2 regions of the Aquabacterium sp. A08 genome follow, and region 2 is predicted to be linked to the other one. Evidence: predicted binding sites of a transcription regulator. Region 2 holds the regulator's gene; the other holds the start of a gene.

Region 1 (6,457 bases), on a different contig from region 2:
GTCAGGGTGCGGCGTGGGCGAGGGCGCAACGGGCGGCGGCCAGGTCCCAGCCGGCCCAGCCGCAGCTTTTGAAGAACACCGGGCCGCCCGGCCGCGGGCCGTGCCAGGCGGGGGTGCGGTTCACCACGTCGGCCAGGGACGGCAGGGCGGTCACGTCCAGGCCGGCCTGCAGCAGGTCACCGGCCTCGTGGTCGGCGTCGCGCGTGTCCACCACCAGCGTGCCGGTGCGCGCCAGGTGCTGGCAGACGCCGGGCGCCCACTCCACCATCTGCGGGGTGAAGGCGCCCACGGCGGCCACGAAGGCGTCGGGCCGGGGCGTGCCGCGCAGCGCCACGGCCTGGGCACTGGTGGCGGTCACCACCAGCGGGCAGTCGGCCAGCGCCGCGTCGGCGTCGTCCACCGCGCGGGCTTGCAGCCCCAAGGCTCGGGCGTGCGCCACCAGCGCATCGGCGCTGGCGCGGCTGCGCGAGGCCACCCGCACCTCGCGCACCCCCAGGCCGGCGTGGAAGGCGTCCAGGTGCGCCCGCCCCTGCACCCCCGCGCCCACGATCAGCAGCGGGCCGGCGGGGTGGGGGACCAGCCGTTGCGCGGCCAGCAGCGACACCGCGGCCGTGCGCCGCGCCGTCACCGTCGGGCCGTCCAGCAGCGCGCGGCGGCTGCCGGTGGCCACGTCGAACACCACAATGTCGCCCTGGATGCTGGGCAGTCCGCGCGTGGCGTTGTCGTGCACAAAGGTGATGAGTTTGGTGATGGCCACCTGTGCGTCGTGGGCCGGCATCACGAACAGGCTGGCGCCGTTGGCCAGCCGCTCCACCAGCCGGGGCGGCACCCGCACGCTCGGGTCGCGCAGCACGGCTTCGATCTGCTGGGCCAGCGCAGGGTAGGGCAGGGCTTGGGCGGTGGCGTGGGGGGACAGGGTGGCGCTCATGGCCACACTGTACCTGCCCGCGCGGGTCGGGTTTGGGCCGTGCCGCCGCGCCAGTGGCCCCAGCCCGGCTAACCTTGGCGGCATGACCTTCCGTTTCTTGCCGCTGCGCCGCGCCCGCTGGGCGGCCGCTGCGCTGGCCATGACGCTGGCCGGCTGCAGCCTGGTGTCGGTGGCCTACAACCGCCTGCCCACCCTGGCCCACTGGCGCCTGGACGGCCTGCTCAACCTCGACCGCACGCAGTCCGCCGCCGTGCGGGCCGACCTGGCCCAATGGCACGCCTGGCACCGGCGCCAGCACCTGCCGCAGTACGCGCAGACGCTGGCGCGCTGGCAGGTCCTGGCCGGGGCCGACGTGACCGCCCAGCAGGTCTGCGCCGAATGGCCCCGCCTGAGCGGCTGGCTCGACGAGGCCGGCGCCCAGGCCCTGCCGTGGCTGGCGCGCCTGGCCGGCGGCCTCACCCCGGCGCAACTGGCGCACTGGCAGGGCCGCCACGCCGAACGCCTGGCCGAATTCCGCGCGGACTTTGTGGCGCCCGCCGGCGAGGTCGCCCCCCGGCGCCTGGACAAGGCCGTGGAACGGCTGGAAATGCTGTACGGCCGCACCAGCCCGGCCCAGCGCGACTGGTTGCGCCAGCGCCTGCAGCGCAGCGCCTTCGACCCCGAGCGTGCCGTGGCCGAGCGCGAACGCCAGCACGCGGTGCTGCTGGAGGCGGTGCGCCGCATCCAGGCCGGCGCCCCGGCCGAGGCCGAAGCCCGCGCCGCCTGGGCCCGTTGGTGGCAGCCGCCCGACTCGGCGCAACAGGCCCAGCAGGCCGCCTGGCGGGCCGACAGCTGCGCCTTCCTGGCCGAATGGCACCAGCGCACCACGCCCGAACAACGCCACCACGCCCAGCAAAAACTCCAGGGCTTTGCCAGCGATTTCACCGCGCTGGCCGCCTTGGGCGGCTGAGCCCAGACGCAAAAAAACCCCGCCGGGATCGCTCCCGGCGGGGTGGTGTGTGCAGCACCGGGCGGCCGCGGGGCCGCCCAGGCCGGCGGGCTTACATGCCCATGCCGCCCATGCCGCCCATGTCACCCATGCCGCCCGGCATGGCCGGTGCGTCGTCCTTCGGGGCCTCGGCCACCATGCACTCGGTGGTCAGCATCAGGCTGGCCACGGACGCGGCGTTCTGCAGCGCGGTGCGGGTCACTTTCGTCGGGTCCAGAATGCCCATCTCGATCATGTCGCCGTAGGTGTCGTTGGCGGCGTTGAAGCCGTAGTTGCCCTGGCCACCCAGCACGGCGTTCACCACCACGCTCGGCTCGCCACCGGCGTTGGCCACGATCTCGCGCAGCGGCGCTTCGATGGCCTTCAGCACCAGGCTGATACCGGCTTGCTGGTCGGCGTTGTCACCGGTGATGGTGCCGGCCGATTGCTTGGCGCGCAGCAGGGCCACGCCACCGCCGGCCACAATGCCTTCTTCCACCGCAGCGCGCGTGGCGTGCAGCGCGTCTTCCACGCGGGCCTTCTTTTCCTTCATCTCGACTTCGGTGGCGGCACCGACCTTGATGACGGCCACACCGCCGGCCAGCTTGGCCACGCGCTCTTGCAGCTTCTCGCGGTCGTAGTCGCTGGTGGCTTCTTCGATCTGGATGCGGATCTGCTTCACGCGGGCTTCGATGTCGGCAGCGGCACCGGCGCCATCGATGATGGTGGTGTTTTCCTTGCCGATTTCCACGCGCTTGGCCTGGCCCAGGTCGGCCAGGGTCACCTTGTCCAGGGTCAGGCCCACTTCTTCAGCGATCACCTTGCCGCCGGTCAGGATGGCGATGTCTTCCAGCATGGCCTTGCGGCGGTCGCCGAAGCCCGGGGCCTTCACAGCCACGACCTTCAGGATGCCACGGATGGTGTTCACCACCAGGGTCGCCAGGGCTTCGCCTTCCACGTCTTCGGCAATGATCAGCAGCGGACGGCCGGCCTTGGCCACGGCTTCCAGCGTGGGCAGCAGGTCGCGGATGTTGCTGATCTTCTTGTCGAACAGCAGCACGAAGGGGTTGTCCAGCAGCGCGGCCTGCTTCTCGGGGTTGTTGATGAAGTAGGGCGACAGGTAGCCGCGGTCAAACTGCATGCCTTCCACGACATCCAGCTCGTTCTGCAGCGATTTGCCGTCTTCCACGGTGATCACGCCTTCCTTGCCCACTTTGTCCATGGCGTTGGCGATGATGTCGCCGATGCTGGAGTCGGAGTTGGCGGAGATGGAACCCACCTGGGCGATCTCTTTGGAGGTGGTGGTGGGCTTGGAGGCCTTCTTCAGCTCGGCGATCAGGGCTTCCACGGCCTTGTCGATGCCGCGCTTGAGGTCCATCGGGTTCATGCCGGCGGCCACGTACTTCATGCCTTCGCGCACGATGGCCTGGGCCAGCACGGTCGCGGTGGTGGTGCCGTCACCGGCGTTGTCCGAGGTCTTGGAAGCGACTTCCTTGACCATCTGGGCGCCCATGTTCTGCAGCTTGTCCTTCAACTCGATTTCCTTGGCCACGGACACGCCGTCCTTAGTCACGGTCGGGGCGCCGAACGAACGCTCCAGCACCACGTTGCGGCCTTTGGGGCCCAGGGTCACTTTCACGGCGTTGGCCAGGACGTTCACGCCCTCGACCATGCGGGCGCGGGCTTCGCCGCCGAACACTACGTCTTTTGCTGCCATTTTTCAGGTTCCTTCAGTGTTTGGGTTGCAACAGGGGCAAATTACTTCTCGACCACGGCAAACAGGTCGTCTTCCTTCATGACCAGCAGTTCGTCGCCATCGACCTTCACGGTCTGGCCACTGTATTTGCCGAACAGCACGCGGTCGCCCACTTTCACGGACAGGGCCTTGGTTTCGCCCTTGTCGTTCGTCTTGCCCGGGCCCACGGCCAGCACTTCGCCCTGGTCGGGCTTTTCGGCGGCGTTGTCGGGGATCACGATGCCCGAAGCGGTCTTGGTTTCATTTTCCATGCGCTTGACGATCACGCGATCGGCGAGGGGACGAAGTTTCATGAGATCTCCTGCTCAGTAAAAAAGAAACGTGTTGGACAGATCGTGGGGGGTGCCCACCACAGTGTTAGCACTCAACCCCAGCGAGTGCTAATGATAGAGGCGGCCTCACGCCTTTTCAAGGCCCAGGGGTCAAAAAATCCCGTGGCCGTGGGGGTGGACGCTCGGGCCCTATCATGGCCGCCGGGTCAACACAGGGAGGTGCATGTGACTTACCACGACGACAAGGCCGCCGAGCACGGCCACCGCATGAACGAATCCAGCGTGGGTTCCACGGACTACTGGAACCACCGCATGCAGCAGCAAAACCACCAGTCCATGGCGGACGCGCAGCGCCTGCACCAGGAAACCAGCAGCTACCTCCAAAACCTGCAGGCCCAGCACACGGCGCCCCCCGTTTGGCGTGCCGGGGAATTGCCGGTGGGCGCGGGCCACGCGGGCACTCATTCCGGCAGTGCCGGCGCGGCCCTTGCGCGCCTGCTGGGTACCAAGGGTTTCTGGTACATCGCCTGGCTGCTGCTGTGCGCTTGCGGTTACCAGTGGGTGGATCAAGGCATCCGGTCTGCGCACGCCACAGGCTGGATGCAGGCCGTCACGCCGGCTGGACATGTGTCGTCCGACTACCTGATCGGCATGCGGCAGCGGCCCGAGGGTTTCAAGTACCAGGTCGATCAGACCCTGGGCGCCTGGGCGCACCTGTTTCGCCAACCCGAGGCGGCGCGCAAGCTCTACGCCGCCTGCCCCCGCACCCGCGCGTGCCTGACGCACCCGCTGGGCATCATGGGTTTCATGGCCGACCACGCCAGCGACCGCCAGGCGTATTGGCAAGCCCTGTGTGAAAGCGGCTACGTGCGCCACCACGCCCAAGGAAAGTCCATGGAGCGGCGTTGGTGGGTGGCGCCACACCAAACGCAGAAGTACGCGCCGCAGTGCGTGCTGGTCAACGCCCAAGAGGTGCGCGACCAGTTGGCCCGCAGCCGGCAGTGGCAGGAAGGCGTGGCCATTGCCGCTGCTTTGGTGGCTGCCCTGCTGCCCTGGTTGGCTTGGCTGTGGTTGCGCCGCACAAAGTCTCCGGCCTGATGCGGTGCCCTGCCGCGGCCCCTGTGGGGCGGTTTGACGCAGATCAAACCCTTCGTTCGCGCGGCGCGGGTTAACCCCCGGGTTTGATGTGGCGCAAACCCGCGCCGGGTGTGCGGGCTTCCAATGCCGGCAGGGAATGTTCCCTTGCACGACACACCACACACCATGAACCAATACCTGCTTGCCGCGGCCGTGGGCGCCGCACTCGTTTCCGGCACCGCCATGGCGCAAGACTTCAAAGAGGGCGACTGGCTGGTCCGCGCCCGCGTGGTGCATCTGGACGCTGCCAACAAAAACAGCGACCCGGCGGTGCCCGTGTCCATCAACAACAAGACGCTGCCCGAGGTGGACTTCACCTACTTCTTCAACAAGAACCTGGCCGCCGAACTGATTTTGACCGTGCCGCAAAAGCAGACCGTGTCGCTGGGCGGCGCGCCGATCGGTACCCTCAAGCACCTGCCGCCCACCCTGACGCTGCAATACCACTTCGACGCCCCCGGCTTCAAGCCCTATGTCGGCGCGGGTATCAACTTCACCCGCTTCAGCTCGGTGAACCTGCCGGCCCCGCTGGACATCAAGCGCAACAGCTGGGGCGGCGCGCTGCAGGTGGGCGTGGACATTCCCGTGGCCAAAGACATGTACTTCAACATCGACGTCAAAAAAGTCTTCATCAAGACCGATGTGACCGATGCGGGCGCCAAGATCGACACCTTCAAGGTCGATCCACTGCTGGTCGGCGTGGGTCTGGGCTGGAAGTTCTGACCTCACTGGTCCGCCAGGTGGTGGCGGTTTTTGGGTGGTGTTGACGGCGCCACCACACCGATCCCCCTGGGTAGCAAAGCCGGTGGCGCCGTGGCCTCACCGGCTTTTTGCTGGCCGCGACGCATCCGTCTGGCCCAGTCTTTGCATTAGTAGTTTTGTATACAAAAGCGCGCACAAAAAGTGCGCACAGCGGCCCGGGTGGGCGGCTGGCCAAGCTTGTGTGTGCGCAGTGCCCAAACCGGTGCATGCCAGCGCCGGGGGCAAACCGTTGGACCAAAACTGGAGCAGATGACATGGCAAACTGAACCGCCCCGGGAATTGAGGAGGCTCCAACGTCTGAGAAGATGGAGCCATGACCAAGTCAAACAAGTTCTCACCCGAGGTCCGCGAGCGCGCCGTGCGCATGGTGCAGGAGCACCGAGCCGACTACCCCTCTCTGTGGGCAGCCATTGAATCTATAGCCCCCAAGATTGGCTGCGTGCCGCAGACCCTCAACGAATGGGTCAAGAAGGCCGAGGTCGACAGCGGCCAGCGTGTCGGCACCACCACTTCGGAGGCGCAACGCATCAAGGAACTGGAGCGCGAGGTCAAGGAGTTGCGCCGGGCCAATGACATCCTCAAGACGGCCAGCGCTTTTTTTGCGCAGGCGGAGCTCGACCGCCGATTGAAGTCTT
Region 2 (6,457 bases):
GCCGCCGGCGGCGGCCGCTGGGTGGGGCCGGACGACGACCTGGCCTTCGGCCTGCCGGCCCCGTTGCGCAGCTGGTTGCTGGCGCAGCGGCGGGTCGCGCCCTGACGCCCGGTCGGGCCGCGCCGCGCCACACGACCACGCCGTCAGCCGATCGCTCAGTGGCCCTGGTGCTTCAGGGCATCCAGCTCGCGGTGGCGGTGTTGCACTGGCCACTGGCCGCCAAAACGCTGCGCCAGCCGCTCCACCAGGTAGACCGAGCGGTGTTGCCCGCCGGTGCAGCCCACCGCCACGGTGGCGTAGCTGCGGTGGTCGGCCACCATGCGCGGCAGCCAGTGCTCCAGAAAACCGCTGATGTGCTCTTCCATGGCCTGCACCTCGGCTTCGGCCCGCAGGTAGGCGGCCACCGGCGCGTCCCGCCCGGTCAGGGGGCGCAGTTCGGGCTCGTAGTGCGGGTTGGGCAGCATGCGCACGTCGAAGACGAAGTCGGCGTCCATCGGGATGCCACGCTTGAACGCGAACGACTCGAACACCAGCGTCAGCGTGGCCGGGGCGCGGTGCAGCAGGGCCTTGACCTCGCTGCGCAGGTGCGAGGCCTTGAGCTGGCTGGTGTCCAGCACCAGCGCTTGCTCGCGCAGCGCGCTGAGCAACTCGCGCTCCTGCTCGATCGCGTCCACCAGCGCGCGGCGCTGGTCCAGCGTGTCTTTCAGCGACAGGGGGTGCAGGCGCCGCGTTTCGGAAAAGCGCCTCACCAGGGTTTCGGTGGTGGTGTCCAGAAACAGCGTGGTCAGCGGCTGGCCGCGCGCCTGAATCTGGCGCAGCCGTTGCGGCAGATCGGGCAGGGACTTGGCGCTGCGCACGTCCATGGCCACGGCCACGCGTTCGGCGCCGTGGGCCTGTTCTACTTCGATCAGGGCTTCCAGCAGCTCGGGCGGCAGGTTGTCCACGCAGTAAAAACCGGAGTCTTCCAGCGCGTGCAGCGCCACCGACTTGCCCGAGCCCGACATGCCGGTGATGAGCACGAGCTGCATGGCCGGCGCGGTCATGGCTGCATCATCTCGCGCGCATGGGCCAGCGAGGTGTCGGAGAGCTTGTCGCCACCCAGCATGCGGGCGAGTTCGCGCACCCGCTCGTCGTGGTCGATGGGCTGGACCGCGCTCGCGGTGCCTTCGGCGTCCTGGGTTTTGCTCACGCGCAGGTGCTGGTCGGCGCAGGCGGCCACCTGGGGCAGGTGGGTCACGGCCAGCACCTGGCGGTCCTGGCCCAGCTGGCGCATGAGCCGGCCCACGGTGTGGGCCACCGCGCCGCCGATGCCGCTGTCCACCTCGTCAAAAATCAGGGTGGGGGCCGCGCCGAGCTGGCTGGTGGTGACCGAAATAGCCAGTGCGATGCGCGACAGTTCGCCGCCGGAGGCGACCTTGCCCACCGGGCGCGGGGTGCTGCCCGGGTGGCCGGCCACCAGGAATTCGACGTTTTCCAGGCCGTGCGCCTGGGGCTCGTCCAGCGGCAGCAGCCGCGCTTCGAAGCGGCCGCCGGCCATGCCCAGGCCTTGCATGGCCTCGGTGATGGCAGCCGACAGCCGCTGCGCCGCGGCCTGGCGCTGCCGGGTGACGGTGTGCGCGGCCTTGACCAGCGCCTGGTGGGCGCGGCGTTCGTCCTGTTGCAGGGCGTCCAGGTCGGTGTGACGGTCGAGTTCGGCCAGGGCTTGTTGCCATTGGGCCAGCCGCTGCGGCAGCTCGTCGGGCGCGCAGCGGTGCCGCCGGGCCAGCGATACCCACAGCCCCAGGCGCTGGTCCAGCGCTTCCAGGGCGGCCGGGTCCAGCTCGGTCTGGCTGGCGTGGTGTTGCAGGTCGTGGCAGGCGTCTTCGATCTGGGCCAGCGCGGCTTGCAGCGTGTCGGCCAGTTCGGCGTAGCGGGGCTCGATGTGCTGCTGCTCCTGCAGCGCCTGCACCGCGCGGTGCACCAGGGCGCTGGCGCTGGGCTCGGCGTCGTCCAGGGCGTGCAGGGCGGCTTGCGCGGCGTCGATCAGGCCCTGGGCGTGGGCCAGGCGGCCGTGCTGCAGGTTGAGTTCGTCCCACTCGCCGGGCTGGGGCGCGAGCTTGTCCAGCTCACCGATCTGCCACTGCAGCCGTTCGCGCTCGGTTTGCAGGGTGGTCTGTTGCTGGCGCGCCTGCTCCAGGGTGCGCAGGGCCTGGCGCCAGGCGTTCCACAGTGCCGCCAGTGGGCGGGTGTCGAGCTGGGCGTAGCGGTCCAGCAGCTCGCGCACCGCGTCGGGCCGGGTCAGGCTTTGCCAGGCGTGTTGGCCGTGGATGTCCACCAGCGCGTCGGCCAGCGCCTTGAGCTGACCGGCGGTGGCCGGACCCCCGTTGATCCAGGCGCGGCTGCGGCCCTGGGTGTCGATGCTGCGCTTGAGCAGCAGCGGCTCACCGGGGGCGGCGGCAAAGCCGTTGTCCTGCAGCCAGGCCAGGACCGCCGGGCGCGGCTCGAACTCGGCGCTGATCTCGCACCGCGCCGCGCCTTCGCGCACCACGCCGGCGTCGGCGCGGGCACCCAGCACCAGTTGCAGCGCATCGATCAGGATGGATTTGCCGGCCCCGGTTTCGCCGGTCAGCACGGTGAAGCCCGGGCGCAGGTCCAGGTCGAGTGCGCGCACGATGACGAAATCGCGCAACACCATGCGCTGCCAGCTCATGTCACCACCCCTTCGTTCCAGTGCAGTTTCTTGCGCAATGTGTCGAAATAGCTCCAGCCCACCGGGTGCAGCAGGCACAGCTCGTGCACCGACCGGCGCACGGTGATGCGGTCGCCGTGCAGCAGGCTGGTGAAAGTCTGCATGTCGAAGTGGGCGCTGGCGTCGCGGCCGGCGACGATTTCCACCGCGATTTCGCCGGTGGCCGGCAGCACGATGGGGCGGTTGGACAGGGTGTGCGGCGCGATCGGCGCCATGATCCAGCCGTCGATGGCCGGGTGCAGCAGCGGCCCGCCGGCCGACAGCGCGTAGGCGGTGGAGCCGGTGGGCGAGGCGATGATCAGCCCGTCGGCGCGCTGGTTGGCCACAAAGTGGCCGTCCACCTCCACCCGCAGTTCCACCATGCCGGGCGAGACGCCGCGGTTGACCACCACGTCGTTCATGGCGATGGTCTCGAACACGTAGCGGCCGTCGCGCAGCACGCCGGCCTGCATCAGCGCGCGCCGGTCTTCCTCGTACTGGCCGCGCAAAATGGGTTGCAGGTGGGTTTCAAAGTCGAGGAAGGGGATGTCGGTGATGAAACCCAGCCGCCCCTGGTTGATGCCCACCAGCGGCACCTTGTGGCGCGCCAGTTGCCGCGCGATGCCGAGCATGGTGCCGTCGCCGCCCATGACCAGCGCCAAGTCGCATTCGCGGCCGATGCCGGCCACGTCGAGCACGTGGTAGTGCGTCAGGCCGGTGTTGTGCGCGGTGTCGTGCTCGATGGCCACCTCGCAGCCCTGGTCGTGCAAAAAGTGGGCGATGCGTTCCAGCGCGTCGCGCGACCCCACGGCGTGGTATTTGCCCACGATGGCCACGTGGCGGAAGCGGCTGCTGCCCGGGCGGGCGGGGGCGGGCGGGGGCGGCGCGGGGGGCAAATTCATGCTCAAATTACAGCACAAGCTTTTTACAATGGGCCAATGTTAGACGACCGCTCCAAGCTGCTTTTGAAGACCTTGGTCGAGCGATACATCGCCGACGGTCAACCCGTCGGTTCGCGCACCCTGTCGCGCGCGGCCGGGCTGGACCTGTCGCCCGCCACCATCCGCAACGTGATGAGCGACCTGGAGGAGCTGGGCCTGATCGCCAGCCCCCACACCTCGGCCGGGCGCATCCCCACCGCGCGCGGTTACCGCCTGTTCGTGGACACCATGCTCACCGTGCGCCGCGACCAGTTGGCCACGCCCAGCAGCCTGGTCGCCGACCGGCCGCTGCAGGTCATCAACCAGGCGGCGCACATGCTGTCCAGCCTGTCGCAGTTCGTCGGCGTGGTCATGGCGCCCAAGCGCTCGTCGGTGTTTCGGCACATCGAATTCCTCAGCCTGTCCGACCGGCGGGTGCTGGTCATTCTGGTCTCGCCCGACGGCGAGGTGCAGAACCGCGTCATCCACACCCAGTCGGACTTTACCCAGACACAGTTGCAGGAGGCGGCCAATTTCCTCAACGCCCACTACGCGGGCCTGACCATTGACGCGGTGCGCGAGCGCCTGAAAACCGAGGTCGATGCGCTGCGCGGCGAAATCGCGGCGCTCATGGTCAAGGCGGTGGAGGCCGGCTCCGAGGCCATGGCCGCCCAGGACGACGTGGTGGTGGCCGGCGAGCGCAACCTGCTGTCGGTGAGCGACTTCACCCACGACATGGGCCACCTGCGCAAGATGTTCGACCTGTTCGAGCAGAAGACCCAGCTCATGCGCCTGCTGGAGGTGTCGCACCAGGCCGAGGGCGTGCGCATCTTCATCGGCGGCGAAAGCCAGGTCGTGCCCTACGAAGAACTGTCGGTAGTCAGCGCACCTTATGAAGTGGATGGCCAGGTGGTGGGCACGCTGGGCGTGATCGGGCCGCAGCGCATGCCCTACGACCGGATGATCCAGATCGTCGACATCACCGCCAAACTGGTGAGCAACGCCCTGAGCCAGAACAAGTGAGTGCTGCTCCGCTGCCGCCCGACGAAGCCGAGCGCCTGGCGCTGCTGCACGCGTTGGCGCTGCTGGATTCCCCGCCCGAACCCGCCCTGGACCGCATCACCCGGCTCGCGGCGCGCTTGCTGAACGTGCCGATCGCCCTGGTCTCGCTGATCGACCGGGACCGGCAGTGGTTCAAGTCGCGCGTGGGGCTGGACGCGACCGAAACCCCGCGCGACCAGGCCTTCTGTGCCCACGCCATTTTGCAGACCGCGCCGCTGGTGGTGGGCGACGCGACCCAGGACCCGCGTTTTCTGGACAACCCCCTGGTGACCGACGCCCCCGGCATCCGCTTTTACGCGGGCGTGCCCATCCGCACCAGCGGCGGGGTGGCGCTGGGCACCTTGTGCGCCATCGACGACAAGCCGCGCCGCCCCGGCCCCGACGACATCCAGGCCTTGCAGGACCTGGCCGACCTGGTCAGCAAAGAGGTGCAGCTGCGCGAGACCCTGGCGTTGGCCCGCGACCAGCTGGACCGTTCCCAGGCGGTGCTGCTGGCCAGCGAGGCCCGCTACCGCAGCATGTTCGAGCTGGCCGCCGTCGGCATTGCCCTGGTGGCGCCGGACGGCGGCTGGATCAGCGCCAACGGCGCCTTGTGTCAGATGCTGGGCCGCAGCGCCGATGCGGTGCGCCAGGCCACCCTGCGTGCCCTGACCCACCCCGACGACGTGGCACAGGAAGAACCCCTGCTGGAGGCGTTGCAACGGCGCGAGGCCGACCACTACCAACTGGAAAAACGCTACCTGCGGCCCGACGGGAAAGCCGTGTGGGTGAACCAGAACGTGACCCAGAAGTTCAACGCTGCTGGGCAGTTGGAGTACTACGTCGTCATCGTCAAGGACATTGGGGCCCGCAAATGCGCCGAGGCCGCGCTGGCCGCGGCCATGCAGGACCTGGAGGCGCGGGTGGCCCAGCGCACCCAGGAGTTGCAGCAGGCCAACGCGCAACTGCAGGCGGCGGTGGAGCAGCAGACCCTGTCGGCGCGCGATCTGCGCCGCCGCGAGGCCGAACTGGCCGCGGTGCTGGAGCACGCCAACGACGCCTACGTGGGCATGGACGAGGACGGCCGCGTCACCGCCTGGAACCTGCAGGCCAGCGCGATTTTTGGCTGGTCCGCGGCCCAGGCCATTGGCCAGCCGCTGTCCCAGTTGATCGTGCCGCCCGCGCTGCGCGAGGCGCACCTGGCCGGCCTGCAACGCTACCTGCGCACCGGGCGCTCCAAAATGATGGACCAGCGCCTGGAACTGCCCGCCGTGCGCCAGGACGGCAGCGAGCTGACGCTGGAACTCCGCATCCGCGCGCTGGAGGTGGACGGGCAGCACCTGTTCAGCGCCTTCATGCACGACATTTCCGAGCGCAAGCGCGAGGAAGAGCGGCGCCTGCGCGAGGCCCGCATCGACCCGTTGACGGGTCTGTTCAACCGCCGCGCCCTGGAAGAAATGCTGCCCCAGGCGCTGGCCCGCGCCGACCGCGAAGACAAGCCACTGGCGCTGCTGTTCATCGACCTGGACGGCTTCAAAGCCGTGAACGACACCCTGGGCCACGACGCCGGCGATGCCGTGCTGCGCGAAGTGGCGACCCGCCTGCGCGCCCAGGTGCGCCAGAGCGACAGCGTGGTGCGCCTGGCCGGCGACGAGTTCACCGTGGTGCTGGAGCAACTCAACGGCGGCTTGGCGGCGGCCCGCCAGGTGGCGCAAAAGCTGTTGGCGCAGCTGGAGCGCCCGGTGCTGGTGTCGGGCGCGCTGGCGCAGGTGGGGGCCAGCGTCGGCGT

Evidence for each region. The regulator HrcA, encoded in region 2, represses chaperone genes, less so after heat shock. The targets are predictions, from matches to a motif close to TTAGCACTCNNNNNNNNNGAGTGCTAA.
Region 1: a site for HrcA is predicted at 4,009-4,035, ahead of groES (co-chaperone GroES). Genes of this name have one in related genera too.

Annotation. Positions count from the first base shown of each region.
Region 1 is NZ_JAAQQT010000706.1:32,557-39,013, forward strand. Features, by position in the region: gene HA630_RS21920 (delta(1)-pyrroline-2-carboxylate reductase family protein) at 2-928, opposite strand; gene HA630_RS21925 (DUF6279 family lipoprotein) at 1,011-1,877, shown strand; gene groL (chaperonin GroEL) at 1,969-3,612, opposite strand; gene groES (co-chaperone GroES) at 3,654-3,944, opposite strand; gene HA630_RS21940 (hypothetical protein) at 4,149-5,021, shown strand; gene HA630_RS21945 (OmpW family protein) at 5,187-5,783, shown strand; one part of gene HA630_RS21950 (IS3 family transposase) at 6,136-6,415, shown strand; AL1L pseudoknot at 6,414-6,457, shown strand, end outside; one part of gene HA630_RS21950 (IS3 family transposase) at 6,415-6,457, shown strand, end outside.
Region 2 is NZ_JAAQQT010000641.1:23,159-29,615, forward strand. Features, by position in the region: gene mutY (A/G-specific adenine glycosylase) at 1-105, shown strand, start outside; gene rapZ (RNase adapter RapZ) at 156-1,043, opposite strand; gene recN (DNA repair protein RecN) at 1,040-2,689, opposite strand; gene HA630_RS14025 (NAD kinase) at 2,686-3,609, opposite strand; gene hrcA (heat-inducible transcriptional repressor HrcA) at 3,646-4,650, shown strand; gene HA630_RS14035 (diguanylate cyclase domain-containing protein) at 4,647-6,457, shown strand, end outside.